Regions from separate parts of the Nocardiopsis sp. iso_25 genome, predicted to be linked through region 2. Evidence: riboswitches for the same ligand, from Rfam matches in the RefSeq annotation. Region 2 holds a riboswitch; the other holds the start of a gene.

The links. A riboswitch is a leader RNA that binds a small molecule or an ion and turns the genes downstream of it on or off. The one in region 2 is predicted to bind cobalamin.
Region 1: linked by a shared signal. The riboswitch ahead of metE (5-methyltetrahydropteroyltriglutamate--homocysteine S-methyltransferase) and the one ahead of AC0VX6_RS11830 (ABC transporter substrate-binding protein) in region 2 are both predicted to bind cobalamin.

The regions. Positions count from the first base shown of each region.
Region 1 is NZ_CM149667.1:1,798,100-1,805,852, forward strand. It holds gene AC0VX6_RS07845 (polysaccharide deacetylase family protein) at 1-1,389, opposite strand, end outside; gene AC0VX6_RS07850 (polysaccharide deacetylase family protein) at 1,668-3,248, opposite strand; cobalamin riboswitch at 3,529-3,689, shown strand; gene metE (5-methyltetrahydropteroyltriglutamate--homocysteine S-methyltransferase) at 3,855-6,155, shown strand; gene AC0VX6_RS07860 (DUF3558 domain-containing protein) at 6,563-7,621, opposite strand.
Region 2 is NZ_CM149667.1:2,741,205-2,748,957, forward strand. It holds gene AC0VX6_RS11820 (ATP-binding protein) at 1-1,858, shown strand, start outside; gene AC0VX6_RS11825 (PPOX class F420-dependent oxidoreductase) at 2,068-2,499, opposite strand; cobalamin riboswitch at 2,645-2,858, shown strand; gene AC0VX6_RS11830 (ABC transporter substrate-binding protein) at 2,918-3,952, shown strand; gene AC0VX6_RS11835 (FecCD family ABC transporter permease) at 3,949-4,965, shown strand; gene AC0VX6_RS11840 (ABC transporter ATP-binding protein) at 4,962-6,017, shown strand; gene cobN (cobaltochelatase subunit CobN) at 6,014-7,753, shown strand, end outside.

The DNA.
Region 1 (7,753 bases), 940 kb from region 2:
GCCCCCCGGCCGGGCCCCGCCCACCACGCTCTCCACGACCTCGTCGCGGCTCATGCCGGTCCAGTCCTCGCTGTCCTGGCTCCACAGGATCTCGGCCATGCCCTGACGGCCGATCTCCTCCAGCACCTCCGGCGAGCTGTCGCCGAACGGCGGCCGGAACAGTTCCACGGTGTGCCCCGTCTGACGGCGCACCATCGCGCTCACCGCGGCCACCTGGTGGACCAGCTCCTCGCCCTCGAAGGACTCGGGCATGCGCTCGTGCAGGTGGTTGTGGCTGCCGATCTCGTGCCCCTCCGCGTAGATCTGACGCGTGACGCTGGGCCGGGTCAGCGCCGGGTTGCCGTTGAGGAAGAAGGTGGCCGCCACCTCCTCCTCCGCCAGCAGGTCCAGCAGTCGCGGAGTCGTCGCGACCGGTCCGTCGTCGAAGGTCAGCGCGATGCACTTGGCCTCGGCGCAGTCCAGGTCGGGGTCTCCCGCCGAGACCACCCCCGGCACCCGCGGCTCGGCCGGGGGCTCGCTGCCGGGCGCCTCCACGGTCAGCACGGGCTCCTCCGCCACGGCGGCCTCCCGCGCCCGCTCGCCCAGGCCGGACAGCAGGGGCGCGGCCTCCTCGGCGGGCACCACCGCGACCATCCGCCCCGGCGCCGAGGACGGTGGGTGGCCCTCCACGATCGGGGACAGGTCCCCGTCGTCGAACTCCACCACCAGGTCCCCGTCGGCGTTGAACCCCATCGAGTCGTAGGTGCGCATCACCGGGTGCAGCCCCTGCGCGTCCACCGCCTCCTCGTCGGCGAACGAGTCCCGGACGATCCCGTTGAGCTCCCGGAGCGCCGCGTCGTCGGCCAGCAGTTCGGTGGAGTAGGCGGTGTGGCCGGTGGACACGTCGTACCAGTACGTCCCGTACCCCTGGCGCAGCCCGTGGAAGTCCTCCTCGGTGCGCACCAGGCGCACGCCCAGGACCCCGTTCCCGGCGGCGACCACCTCCCAGTCGACGCCCAGGTTCACCGGGTCCCGGCTGGCGCCCCGGTAGTCGCGCACCTCCTGGTCCACCCGGGCGGCCAGGTCCTCGGCGAAGGCGTCGGCGCCCGCGAACACGGGGTAGGCCACGTCGATCGTGAGCCCCTCGGGCTTGTACGGGTGGTCCTCGAAGTCGGAGGCGTCCCCGCGCCACTCGGTGACCCCGTCCCCCGGCTCCGCCGCCACCACCGTGATCAGTTCCGGTTCCTCACCGCCCCCGGAGGCGATCCCCTCGGTGCCGCACGCGGCCAGGGGCAGGACCAGCGCGGCCAGCGCCGCCCCGGACCACCGGGCTCTGCGCTCCCACGGCCGGCTCCCACCGGCCCCGGGGCAGGGGGCGGCCTCGTTCGGGTGGACTCGAGTCGACGACAACACCGGACTCCCTCATCCCTCAGCGGGTTGCCAACACGGCTGCTGCTGGGAGCAACATAGGGGACGCCCCCACCCGTCCCGGGGTGGTGACCACATGTGGTCACCACCCCGGGACGGGCGACGCGCCGGAGACCGGGAACGCCCGTGCGGGCGCCCTACCGGCACCGCCCGGTGCCCTCACACGGTTCCGCTTCCCGTGTGGCCCACCGGCCGCGGCCCCGAAGTCCTCCCTGGGCCATCCTCACCCGGACCGCCCGCCGCGCCGTGACGCCGCGCCCTCAGGCCCCCTCGGAAGCCTCCTCGGCCCCCTCAGCGGGCTCCTCGGAGGGCTCGGCGCCCTCCTCCGGGGCGTCGGGGACCCCGTCCATGTAGGTCTCGCCGGGGGTCGTGGTCCCCAGCAGCTGGGACACCGTGACCATGGTGTACCCCTGCTCGTGCAGTTCCCGGATCGCCGTACGGGAGGCGTCGACGGTGGTGCCGTGGATGTCGTGCATGAGGATGATCGCCCCGTCCGAAGCGCCCTCCAGCACCCGGTCGTGGATCACCGGGGCCTTGCGGTCCTTCCAGTCGAGGGTGTCCACGCTCCACAGGATCTGGGCCAGGCCCATGTCCGCGGTCACCGAGGCCACGCCCTCGTCGGTCGAGCCGTAGGGCGGACGCATGAGGTCCATGGTGTAACCCGTCTCGCGGTACACCAGCGCCTGCACGATGTCCAGGTCCGCGCGCACCCCTCCCGCGCCCAGACCGGCCAGGTCGGGGTGGTTCAGGGTGTGGTTGGCGATCTCGTGCCCCTCGGCGTAGGCGCGCCGCACCGTGTGCGGGTGCTCCATGACGGGGTTGCCGGTGACGAAGAACGTGGCCCGCGCGTCGTACTCGGCGAGGGCGTCCAGCAGTTCGGGGGTGCGCCCGCCGGGGCCGTCGTCGTAGGTCAGCGCCACGCACTTGGTGTCGGGGTCGGAGCAGTCGACGCCGGGGTCCACCGCGGGCACCTGTCCGGGCACGGCGCCGTCCTCCTGGCCGTCCTTGTCGGCCCGGGGCGGGGCGGCGATGGAGAAGTCGTCCACGCCCACGGTCGCGGCGTCTCGCACGCGCAGTCCCAGCTCGGACAGCAGGCCCTCGGCCTCACCGGCGGCGACCACCGCGCGCGTGCGGCCCTCCTGCGCCGGGGCCACCTGCCCGGCGTCGAACTCCACGACCAGGTCCCCGTCGGGGTTGAAGCCCACCGAGTCGTACAGGGAGCTGATCGGGTGGATGACGTCGGGGTCGGCCGGGCCCTCCCCGTCCTCCCCGCTCCCGACGGCGTCGCGCACCAGGCCGTTGAGCTCCTCCAGCTGCTCCTGGCCGCCGACCAGCGCGGCGGAGGGGTGGTGCGCCGCGGTCTCGGTGTCGTACCAGTAGGTGGTGTAACCCTCCCGGGACCCCTCGGAGTCGGTCTCCACCCGGGTCACGCGGACCCCCAGCAGGCCGTCGCGCGCCGCGGTCAGGTTCCACCCCGCCTCGAAGGAGACCGCGCCGGGGTTGGCCGCCTCGAAGGCGCGCACCTCGTCGGTCAGCTCGCGCTCCAGGAAGTCGGCCAGCGGCTCGGCGTTGGGGATCACCGGGTAGGTCACCGAGACGGAGATCTCCCCGTCGTAGGGCAGCTCGGCCTCCTCCACGCCCGCCACGGCGGCCGCGTCCACCTCGGTGAGCCCGTCGGGCTCGCCGGAGGCCGGGGGAGGCGGCTCGCTCTCGGAGAGCGGCGCTCCCTGCGTCCGCGGCCCTGGCTCGGGCTCTCCGGAGGAGCGGGTGGCGAACAACACCATGCCCGCCAGGACCGCCAGGGCTACCACGACCGTGATCAGGGGGTGGTCCGGTGCCATGGCGAGGCGGGACTGCTTATTCACGAGGGAATCTCCACGTTCATCGCTCAGACGAACGTCCGCGGGGAGCAGAGAGGGCTCACCCGCGCAACGCTTGACTTCGTGTGTGACGCCGGCCGAAGGACGGGGGTTCTCACCGTCCGGACCGTGCGCATGGGGCCGCACGCCGGGTGCATGGGCGAAGGGGGCCCTCCCTATACTTGCAGCCGTGGAAGGTACATGATCCACCCCCGCGTCCCGGGCCCGGCCCGGAACGAACGGGGCGGAACCATGTCGCAAGAGGGAACCCGGTGCGAGTCCGGGACTGCCCCGCAGCGGTATGGGGGAACGAACGCCGCCATGAGCACTGGTAGTGCCGGTCGCCGAGACCGGAAACCGGGAAGCGGCGGCCAGTAGGAGGAGCGGTGTCCGCACCGCCCGCGCCCCCGAGTCCGAAGACCTGCCTCCACCCGGCGACGCACCCGCGGCGCCGGCGGTCCCGCGCCCCGAGGGAGGGCCGGAGGCGGTGGCAGGTCCGGTGCGCGCCCGCGGCGCGTCCGTCGGCGTGCCCGCCCCTCTTCTCCTCCCCGCGGCCGGTACCCGGCTTTCGACGAGGGAGAGAAGCTCATGACCACGACCCCCGCGCCTTCCGCGGCCCCGGGCGGACCACGTCCCTCCGTGCGCTCGACCGTGCACGGCTACCCGCGCATCGGCCCCGACCGCGAGCTCAAGCGCGCCTGCGAGTCCCACTGGAGGGGCCGCACCACCGCCCGGGAACTGGACGGGGTCGCCGCCGACCTGCGCCTGGGCGTCTACGCCCAGCTGCGCGAGGCCGGTGTCGACGACATCCCCTCCAACACGTTCTCCTACTACGACCACGTGCTGGACACCGCGGTCCTGTTCGACCTGGTCCCCTCCCGCTTCGCCCCGCCCGCCGCGGCGCCGGACCGCGAGGAGGAGCTGCGCCGCTACTTCGCGCTCGCCCGCGGCGAGCAGGGCGCCCCTCCGCTGGAGATGACCAAGTGGTTCGACACGAACTACCACTACCTGGTCCCCGAGCTCTCGCCCGGCACGCGTCCGCGCCTGGTGGGCGACAAGCCCGTCGCCGAGTTCCGTGAGGCCGCCGAGGCGGGCTTCCACACCCGCCCGGTCCTGGTCGGCCCGCTCACCTTCCTGCTGCTGGCCAAGCCCGCCGACGGCGCCCCCGAGGGCTGGGAACCGGTCCAGCTGCTCGACCAGCTCCTGGACGCCTACGCCCAGCTCCTCGGCGACCTGCGGGCCGCGGGCGCCACCGAGGTCCAGCTGGACGAGCCGATCCTGGCCACCGACGAGGGCCGCGCCGCCGTCGGCCACCTGGAGCGCGCCTACCAGCGCCTGGGCGCGGTCACCGACCGGCCCTCCCTGCTGGTGTCCACCTACTTCGGCTCCATCGGCTCCGCGGCCCTGCGCGTCCTCAAGGAGTCCGCGGTCGAGGCGGTCGGCCTGGACCTGGTCACCGACGACGAGGGCGTGGACGACCTGGTGCGGATCTCCGGCCTGGGCGCCACCCGCCTGGTCGCGGGCGTGGTGGAGGGACGCAACGTCTGGCGCACCGACATCCCGGCCGCCGTCGCCGCGCTCGGCACCCTGCTGGCCCTCACCGACGAGCTGACCGTGAGCACCTCCTGCTCCCTGCTGCACGTGCCCCTGGACCTGGACGCCGAGACCTCCCTGGCCCCCGAGCTGCGCGGGGCCCTGGCCTTCGCCCGGCAGAAGGCCCGGGAGACGGCTCTGCTCGGCCGCGTGCTGTCCGAGGGGGCCGAGGCCGAGTACACCGGTCGGGGCGGCGTCCGTCCCCCCGCCTTCACCGACGCGCGCGTGCGCGCCCGCCTCGACGCCCTGGGCCCGGACGCCTACGAGCGCCCGCGGGAGCGCGGCAGGCCCACCGACACCCCGCTCACCACGACCACCATCGGTTCCTTCCCCCAGACCGCCGAGCTGCGCCGCGCCCGCGCCGCGCACCGCAGGGGGGAACTGGCCGAGGACACCTACAAGGCCGTCCTGCGCGAGGAGGTCGACCGGGTCGTCGCGCTCCAGGAGGAGATCGGCCTGGACGTGCTCGTGCACGGCGAGCCCGAGCGCAACGACATGGTCCAGTACTTCGCCGAGCAGCTGGAGGGCTACGCCACCACCGAGAACGGCTGGGTGCAGTCCTACGGTTCGCGGTGCGTGCGCCCGCCGATCCTGTTCGGCGACGTCTCGCGTCCGGCGCCGATGACGGTCGAGTGGACCACCTACGCCCAGTCGCGCACCGACAAGCCGGTCAAGGGCATGCTGACCGGCCCGGTCACCATGCTCGCCTGGTCGTTCGTGCGCACCGACCAGCCGCTGGGCGAGACCGCCCGCCAGGTGGCCCTGGCTCTGCGCGACGAGGTCGCCGACCTGGAGCGCGCCGGGATCCGCCACATCCAGGTGGACGAGGCGGCCCTGCGCGAACTGCTGCCGCTGCGCTCGGAGCACCGGGCGCGGTACCTGGACTGGGCGGTGGGCTCCTTCCGCCTGGCCACGTCGGGGGTGTCGCCGTCCACGACCGTCCACACGCACATGTGCTACTCCGAGTTCGGGCTGATCGTCGGCGGCATCGAGGCGCTGGACGCCGACGTCACCAGCGTGGAGGCCGCACGCTCGCGCATGGAGCTGGTGCGGGACCTGGGCGAGCGGGGCTACAGGCGCGGGATCGGCCCGGGCGTGTACGACATCCACTCCCCGCGGGTGCCCTCGGTGGAGGAGATCGAGGGGTCGCTGCGGCTGGCGGTCGCGCACATCGACGCCCAGAACCTGTGGGTGAACCCCGACTGCGGCCTCAAGACGCGCGGTTACGCCGAGGCCGAACAGGCCCTGCGCAACATGGTCGAGGCGGCCCGCCGGGTGCGCGCCGACCTGGTGTGAGCCCGGCAGTGTTTTTTTGGACATCCGCTCCGCTTCGGCCCGCCCGTCGCCCGCCATCGCCCGTCGGGGACGCTGCGCGTCGGGACGGGCCACCGCCCTCAACGGACGCCTGCGGTGCGGTGTCTTCCTTGCTCGGGCGCCCGGAGAACGGGAATCGGGTTGAAGCAGGCACAGCGGTGCCTCCGGTGAGACGGCTCGTGCCCACACCGTCGCCCACCACCCTCGACGGACGCCTACGGCGCGGTCCTGCTTGCAGCCTCACCTCCAGCCCCTCCAGAACCCCGTGGGCACCCGAACCGACCCCCACAAGCTGAGGTCGATCCAAAAAGAGTCCCCGGGAGGCTGACATGCGAGAGGGGGCCGCGGCGAACGCCGCGGCCCCCTCGTGCCGTGTCCGGTCAGCCGCCTCAGGCGCCGACCAGGGCCAGCGCCTCGGCGCCGGCGTTGAGCATGATCTCCTCGACGTTGTCGGGCATGACCAGGTCCTCGGCGGAGGCGTCCTCGGTGAAGGGCGGGTGCATCTGGTACTGGACCCGGATGTTGAGGTTGGCGCTGCGGATCACCAGCGTGGCCTCGGGGATGTCCTCACCCAGGAAGTCGTACTTGGTGAGGACGTAGTGGGCCTCGTCGCCGAGGTCCACCTCCTTGTCCTCCTCCACGTTCGCGGCGTCGTAGAAGGTGTTGTAGTCACCCTCGCCCCTGAGCTCCTGCACCGCGGTCTGGAAGTCGCTGGTGGCTGCCTCGACGGAGTCGGCGGCGGAGTAGGGGACCTGGTAGCTGATCTCGAACATCGCGTAGCTCTCGGAGGGGTTGCCCTCCGGGGCGGCGCCTTCGAGGCTCTCGCAGTAGGAGTTGTTGTCCTGGACGTACTTGTCGCCCTCGTCCTGGATCAGGAAGTCGGAGAGCACCTGGTCGGTGAAGGCCTGGCAGGGCTCGGCGGGGACGGCGTAGGGGGGCTCGCCCGCGGGGGCCGCGTCGGGGGCGGGCTCGGACGTCTCACCGCCGCCGGTGGTCTCCTCCGTGCTCGGGGCGGGCTCGGGCTCGGGGGTGACGGTCTGCTGCCCGCCGCCGTTGGTGACGAGCATGACCAGGACGGCGATGACCAGGACGACGATCACGACGCCGCCGCCGATCACGACCCACAGGCCCGCCTTGTTGCCGCCGCCCTGGGGCTGCTGCGGCGGAGGGGGGTACCCGGGGCCGCCGGGACCGCCGCCGTAGGGCGGCTGGCCGCCCGCGTACATCTGCTGGTCCGGGGAGCCGGGGAAACCCGCGGGACCGCCGTAGGGCGGCTGGCCGCCGGTTCCGGGGTCGCCGTAGGGACCGCCGTGGGGCGGCTGGCCGCCGGTTCCGGGGTCGCCGTAGGGGGCGCCGTGGGGCGGGCCGTAGGGCGGTTGGCCCCCACTGTTGTCCCCACCGCCGTATGGGTTCTGCGGCGGCTGGTTGTATGGTCCGTTTTCGCTCATGGCTCCCCTCGCCCGTGTGTGATGACCGTGTTGTCTGGGACGCGTGTGTGCGCCGTTGGGTTCTCACGACTTCCCGTGCGGCCCCGGAAGGGGGCACGGTGGCCGTGTGGGGGAGGCGCACCTGTCGCCACT
Region 2 (7,753 bases):
CACGGCCGGGGCGGGGCTGGAGGAGGTCCAGTTCCTGGCCCGCCAGCGCACCTCCTCCGGTGAGCTGACCGAGGTCGCGGTGCGCATCAGCCTGGACCAGGGCCAGGACGCGCAGGTCCACGTCGAGGAGCCCTCGACGGAGCCGGTGCTGCCGCTGGACGACTACCGCCAGAAGGTGCTGCGCGCGGCCCGGCGCGGGACCGTCTACCCCTACGAGCTGACCGGTCTGCTGTCGGGCCCGGGCGGCGGTTTCACCGAGTACGACCTGGACGACAACGGCGTGCTGGTCCCGGTGGACCGGCCGCGCGGGCACAACTCCGCGGCGATCGTGGCCGGTGTGGTCACCACGCCGACCGTGCGCCACCCCGAGGGGGTCACGCGCGTGGTGCTGCTGGGCGACCCGACCAAGGCGCTGGGCGCGCTCTCGGAGCCCGAGTGCTCGCGGGTGATCGCCGCGCTGGACCTGGCCGAGTCGATGCGGGTGCCGCTGGAGTGGTTCGCGCTGTCGGCGGGCGCGCGGATCTCGATGTCCTCGGGCACCGAGAACATGGACTGGGTCGCGGCCGCGCTCAAGCGGATCGTGGAGTTCACCCAGGACGGCGGCGAGATCAACGTCGTGGTCGCGGGCATCAACGTCGGCGCCCAGCCGTACTGGAACGCCGAGGCGACGATGCTCATGCACACCAAGGGCGTCCTGGTGATGACGCCGGACTCGGCGATGGTGCTCACCGGCAAGCAGTCGCTGGACTTCTCCGGCGGTGTGTCGGCCGAGGACAACTTCGGCATCGGCGGCTACGACCGGGTGATGGGCCCCAACGGGCAGGCGCAGTACTGGGCGCCGAACCTGGCCTCGGCCCGCGAGATCCTCATGGCGCACTACGACCACACCTACGTCGTGCCGGGGGAGGAGGCGCCGCGCCGGGCCAGGACCCTGGACCCGGTCGACCGCGACGTCTCGCCGTTCCCGCACGCGGTGGCGGGCAGCGACTTCGCCACCGTCGGCGAGATCTTCTCCGCCGAGCACAACCCGGACCGCAAGAAGCCCTTCGACATCCGCACGGTGATGCGTGCGCTCTCGGACCAGGACCACGCGGTGCTGGAGCGCTGGGCGGGCATGGCCGACGCCGACACGGCGGCGGTGCAGGACGCGCACATCGGCGGCTGGCCGGTGTGCCTGGTGGGGATCGAGTCGCGGTCGGTGCCGCGGCACGGCTTCCCGCCCACCGACGGCCCCGACACCTACACCGCGGGCACGCTGTTCCCGCGTTCGTCCAAGAAGGTGGCGCGGGCGATCAACGCGGCGTCGGGCAACCGGCCGCTGGTGGTGCTGGCGAACCTGTCGGGGTTCGACGGCTCGCCGGAGTCGCTGCGCAAGCTCCAGCTGGAGTACGGGGCCGAGATCGGGCGGGCGATCGTCAACTTCGACGGCCCGATCGTGTTCTGCGTGATCTCGCGGTACCACGGCGGCGCGTTCGTGGTGTTCTCCAAGGCGCTCAACCCGAACATGACGGTGCTCGCGCTGGAGGGGTCGTTCGCCTCGGTGCTGGGCGGGGCCCCGGCGGCGGCCGTGGTGTTCGCCGGTGAGGTCAACACGCGTACCGCGAGCGACCCGCGGGTGACCGGGCTCCAAGAGCAGGTGTCGGCGGCCAGCGGCGCCGAGCGGGCCGCGCTCAACGCCCGGTTGGCCGAGACGCAGTCCTCGGTGCGGGCGGAGAAGCTCGGCGAGGTCGCCGCGGAGTTCGACCGGGTGCACAGCATCCAGCGCGCGGTCGAGGTGGGTTCGGTGGACGCGATCATCAGCGCCGCCGAGATGCGGCCGCGCATCATCGAGGCGATCGAGCACGGCATGAAGCGCTAAGCGCTGAGGCCAGCGGGGCGGGGGTACGGCGGCAGGCCGCGGCCCCGCCCCGTTCGCGTGCGCCGGGGGGTGGGCGGCGGGTCCGCCTCCGGCGTGTGGGAGGACGGGGCCGACCACCACGGGCACCGGTCGGCGGAGCCGCCGGTGTGCGGGCGGCCCGGGCTGACGGGCGCAAGCGCCGGTCGGCCCGGGCCGCCCCGTCCGTGCGGTCAGCGGATCTTCTCGCCGTACACGTGGTCCACGGGCATGGTCATGAGCACCCTGCGGTCGGAGACCATGACCGACCGGTACTCCTCCCAGTCGGGGTGCTCGCCGGCGGCGAGGCGGTAGTAGTCCACCAGCGCCTCGACATCGGGGCCGTGCGGGTCGGTGCCCGGCCCGGTGAGGGTGGCCACGCCCTCGGCGGTGGCCCATGCCCAGCCGTCGGCACTGGTGACCTGGAGCGTGGCGCGCGGGTCGCGGCGCAGGTTGGCGGTCTTGGCCCGGCCCTCGGTCATGGAGACGTGGAGGAGGTCGGTCTCGGCGTCGTAGAAGGGCTGTACGGGGGAGAGCTGGGGGCGGCCGTCCGCCTTGATGGTGGCCAGGACGCCGAGCCTGCTCCGGGCGAGCAGTGCGCGCGGGTCGAACGTCGTCTCGGTCATCTCCGGAAAACCCCTCTCAGCCGGGTGCTGGTGGTGCGGGGCCGTGTGCGGCCGGTCACGAGCCTATCCCCGGGAGCGCGCGACGGCGCGGTCCTCACCGCGTGGCCCCTGTGCGCCTTCCGGCGGCGAAGGGCCGAGGGGGCCTTGATAGTCTGCCGGGGCCAGTCGTACCACGTACGTGGTCAGGGAATCCGGTGCGAATCCGGAACTGACGCGCAGCGGTGAGGGGGACGGGCGGGGTACTCACGCCACTGGGGCGGAGGCCGCGGAGACCACGGCGTCGAGGCGGCACCGACCTGGGAAGGCATCCCGTCCGGACGAACCCGAGTCCGAAGACCTGCTGGCCCCTCCGCGTCGAGTGCGCGGAGGCGTCCCGTGCCAGGCTCCGCGTTCGAGCCCCGACATCCAAGGCATGCCCATGCTGCGTCGCGCCCCGCGCCCCCTTCCCCTCCTGCTCGCCTCCGCCCTGCTGCTCACCGCCTGCGCCCCCTCCCCGGAAGGGGGGAGCGGTGAGGGGGAGGCCGCCGCCGGCGCCCGTACGGTCGACAACTGCGGGCACCGGGTGGGCGTCGACGCCCCGCCCGAGCGCGTCGTCTCCCTCAACCAGGGCAGTACCGAGATCCTGCTCTCCCTGGGGCTGGCGGACCGCCTCGTCGGCACCGCCACCTGGACCGATCCGATCATGGAGGGGCTGGAGGAGGCCAACGGGGGCATCCCCCGCCTGGCTGACAACGCCCCCTCCTTCGAGGTGGTCCTGGACGCCGAACCGGACTTCGTGACCGCCTCCTTCGTCTCCACGCTCGGCACGGGCGGTGTCGCCACCCGCGAGCAGTTCGAGGATCTGGGCGTGCCCACCTACGTCTCCCCGACCGACTGCGCCACCGGCAAGGACAACGACAGCGGGGGGGACGGCTCGCGCAGCGAACCCCTCACCCTCGACGCCGTGTACGGCGAGATCCGCGACCTGGCCCTGCTGTTCGGGGTCGAGGAACGCGGGGAGGAGCTGGTCGCCGAACTGGAGGGGCGGGTGGCGGCGGCCACCTCGGACCTGGACGCCTCCGGCGTCTCCCTCATGTACTGGTTCGCCAACTCCCAGTCGCCCTACCTCGCGGGCTGCTGCGGCGCCCCCGGCGCCATCACCCGCGCGGTCGGCGCGCGCAACGCCTTCGACGACACCCACGACGAGTGGCCCCAGATCAACTGGGAGACCGTCGCCGACCGCGACCCCGACGTCATCGTCCTCGGCGACCTGACCCGCGACTCCCAGACCGCGGAGTCCGCCGACGCCAAGATCGCGTTCCTGGAGTCCAACCCCGCCACGAGCAACCTCACCGCCGTGCGCGAGGAACGCTACGTCCTGCTCAGCGGCCAGGCCATGAACCCCTCGATCCGCACGGTCGAGGGGATCGAGCAGGTCGCCGGGGGTCTGCGCGGCCTCGGGCTCGGCCGGTGAGCGGTGCGCGTCTGGCGCTGCTCTCCTGCGGTGGACTGGTGCTCCTGGCCGTGTCGGTCTCGGTGGCGGTGACCATCGGCCCCGCCGACATCACCACGGCCGAGGTCTGGAGGTCGGTCGCCGCGCGGCTGGGGTTCGGGGAGAGCGGCCTGTCGCCGCTGCGCGAGGGCATCGTGTGGGACCTGCGCATGCCCCGCACCCTGCTCGCCGCGGTGTGCGGGGCGGGGCTGGCGCTGTGCGGGGCGGTCATGCAGTCCCTGCTGCGCAACCCGCTGGCGGACCCCTTCGTGCTCGGGGTGTCCTCGGGGGCCTCCACCGGTGCGGTCGCCGTGCTGGTGCTGGGCTGGGGCGGCGCGGTGGTGTCGCTGTCGGCGGGCGCCTTCGTCGGCGCCCTGCTCTCCTTCGGGCTGGTGGTGCTGCTCGCGCACACCCTGGGCGCGAGCATGGACCGCGTGGTGCTGTCGGGGGTGGCGGCCATGCAGCTGTTCTCGGCGCTGACCTCGTTCATCGTGCTGACCTCGGCCGACGCCGAGACCACGCGCGGGGTGCTGTTCTGGCTGCTGGGCTCCCTCAGCGGCGCCGGGTGGGACGACGTGGTGCTGTGCGCGGCGGTGCTGGCCGGTGTGCTCGCCGTGTGCCTGGCGCACACCACCACCCTGGACGCGTTCGCCTTCGGTGAGGAGGCCGCGGCGAACCTGGGCGTGCGGGTGGCCCGCGCCCGCATGGTGCTGCTGTGCGCCACCGCGCTGCTCACCGCCGCCCTGGTCAGCGCGGCCGGGGCGATCGGCTTCGTGGGGCTGGTCCTGCCGCACGCGGCCCGCGCGCTCACCGGTGCGGCCCACGCCAGGCTCCTGCCGGTCACCGCGCTGGCGGGCGCCGTCTTCCTGGTGTGGGTGGACACGGTCGCCCGCACCGCGCTGGACCCCCAGGAGATCCCGGTGGGGGTGGTGACCTCCCTCATCGGGGTGCCCGCCTTCGTCGCCGTGCTCTACCGTGCGAGGAGGCACACGTGACCCATTCCGACCAGGCGGTGGCGCGCGGCCGCGACGGCGCCTCCTCCGCGACGGCACCGGGGAGGGACGCCGCGACCGAGGTGCTCGGCGCGGGTGCTCCGCCCGCCCGCCCGGCGCTCACGACCGACGGCCCGCGGCCCGAGGGAGGGGGGCGGACGCGGCGCGGCGGGCCCGGCGCCACCGGGCTGCGCGCCGAACGGGTGAGCCGCCTGATCGGCGGAGGGCTCGTCCTGGACGGCGTCACCCTGGCTCCGCGCCCCGGTGAGACCGTCGGCCTGCTCGGCCCCAACGGTTCGGGCAAGTCCACGCTGCTGCGGCTGCTCTCCGGTGTCCTGGCGCCCTCCGCGGGCGTGGTCGCCCTCGACGGCGAGCCGATCGGCCGGACCGCGCGCCGGGCGGTGGCGCGGCGCGTGGCCGCCGTCGAACAGAACGCGCACACCCAGACCGAGCTGTCCGTCCGCGACGTGGTGGCCCTGGGGCGCGTCCCCCACCGCCGCGCCTGGACGCCCATGTCCGCGGCCGACGCGGACGCCGTCGCGGCGGCACTGGAGCGCACCGGCCTGACCGCCACCGCTGACAGGTCCTGGCACACGCTCTCCGGCGGTGAGCGCCAGCGCGCCCAGATCGCCCGCGCCCTGGCCCAGGAGCCGAGCGAACTGCTGCTCGACGAGCCGACCAACCACCTCGACATCCAGTACCAGCTCGACCTCATGGAACTGGTCGCGGGCCTGCCGGTCACCACCGTCATCGCCATGCACGACCTCAACCTGGCCGCGATGTACTGCGACCGGCTGCTGGTGCTGCGCGGCGGGCGCGTCGTCGCCGAGGGCGCGCCCCCGCGGGTCCTGACCCCCGCCCTCATCGAGGAGGTCTACGGGGTCCGGGCCGAGGTCGAGACCGGACCCGGGCACCCGGTGATCCGCTTCCTGAGACGCGGCGCCGCGCCGCCGCGCCACCGTGACGCCCCCGCCGCCGAGGCGCGGGCAACCCCCGGACCCGAGCGGTCCGACCGACGACGGAACACCAACCCCGAGGGAGGCATCCGGCCATGACGGTACGGATCGCACTGCTGTCCACCTCCGACACCGACCTGCTCTCCGCGCGGGCCAGCGACCGCGCGTACGCGTGGGCCAACCCCTCCCGTGCCTCCGACACCGAACTGGCCGGCGTCGTCGAGGGCGCCGACCTGGTGGTGGTGCGGCTGCTCGGCTCCCCGCACGACCTGTGGCCGGGCCTGGCCGCCGTCCGGGAGCGGGGCACGCCGCTGGTCGTCCTGGGCGGCGAGCAGCAGCCCAGCGCCGAACTGATGGAGCACTCCACCGTTCCGATCGGCCTGGCGGCCGACGCCCACCGCTACCTGGCCGAGGGGGGTCCGGCCAACCTCGCGCGCCTGCACGCCTTCCTGTCCGACACTGTGCTGCTGACCGGCGAGGGGTTCGAGGCGCCCGCGCCCGTCCCGCTGTGGGGCTTCGCAGAACGCGACCGGCCTCAGGACCCCGGCCTTCCGAAGGTGGGCATCCTCTACTACCGGGCGCACGAGGCGGGCGGCAACACCGCCTTCGCGCACGCCCTGGCCGACGCCGTCGACGCCACCGGGCAGGCCGTGGGCGTGCCCGTGTTCGCCGGGTCGCTGCGTTCGGCGCCCGACGAGCTCTACGAGGCGCTCGGCGGCTTCGACGCCCTGGTGGTCACCGTCCTGGCGGCGGGCGGCAGCGTTCCCGCGTCCGCGAGCGCGGGCGGGGACGACGAGGCGTGGGACGTGGAGCGGATGGCGGCCCTGGACGTCCCCGTCCTCCAGGGGCTGTGCCTGACGAGCCCGCGCGCCGACTGGGAGGCCTCCGACGACGGCGTCACCCCGCTGGACTCGGCGAGCCAGATCGCCATCCCCGAGTTCGACGGCCGCATCATCACCGTCCCCTTCTCCTTCAAGGAGATCGACCGCGACGGCCTGCCCCGCTACGTCGCCGACCCCGAGCGCTGCGCCCGCCTGGCCGGGATCGCGGTCGCCCACGCCCGGCTGCGGCACGTGCCCACCGCCGACAAGCGTGTCGCCGTCGTCCTGTCCGCCTACCCCACCAAGCACTCGCGCATCGGCAACGCCGTCGGGCTCGACACGCCCCGCTCGCTGGTGCGCCTGCTGCGCCGGATGCGCGCCGAGGGCTACGACCTGGGCGGGCCCGACGCCCTGCCCGGCCTGGACCTGCCCGACGAGACCGAGGCCGGGGACGCGCTGATCCACGCCCTGATCGCGGCGGGCGGCCAGGACGAGGACTGGCTGACCTCCGTGCAGCTGACCGACGCCCAGGTGCGCATCACCCCCGAGGAGTACGCCGCCTGGACCGGGGGCCTGCCCGCCCCGCTGAGGGAGGCGATGACCGAGGCGTGGGGCGCCGCGCCCGGCAACCTCTACGTCAACGACGCGGGCGAGCTGGTCCTGGCCGCGATGCGCGCGGGCAACGTCGTCCTCCTGGTCCAGCCACCGCGCGGCTTCGGCGAGAACCCGATCGCCATCTACCACGACCCCGACCTGCCCCCCAGCCACCACTACCTGGCCGCCTACCGGTGGCTGGAGCACGGCTTCGGCGCCCACGCCGTCGTCCACCTGGGCAAGCACGGCTCGCTGGAGTGGCTGCCCGGCAAGAACGCCGCGCTCTCGGCCGCCTGCGCCACCGACGCGGTGCTCGGCGACCTGCCGCTCGTCTACCCGTTCCTGGTCAACGACCCGGGCGAGGGCGCCCAGGCCAAGCGCCGCGCCCACGCCACGGTCGTGGACCACCTCATCCCGCCG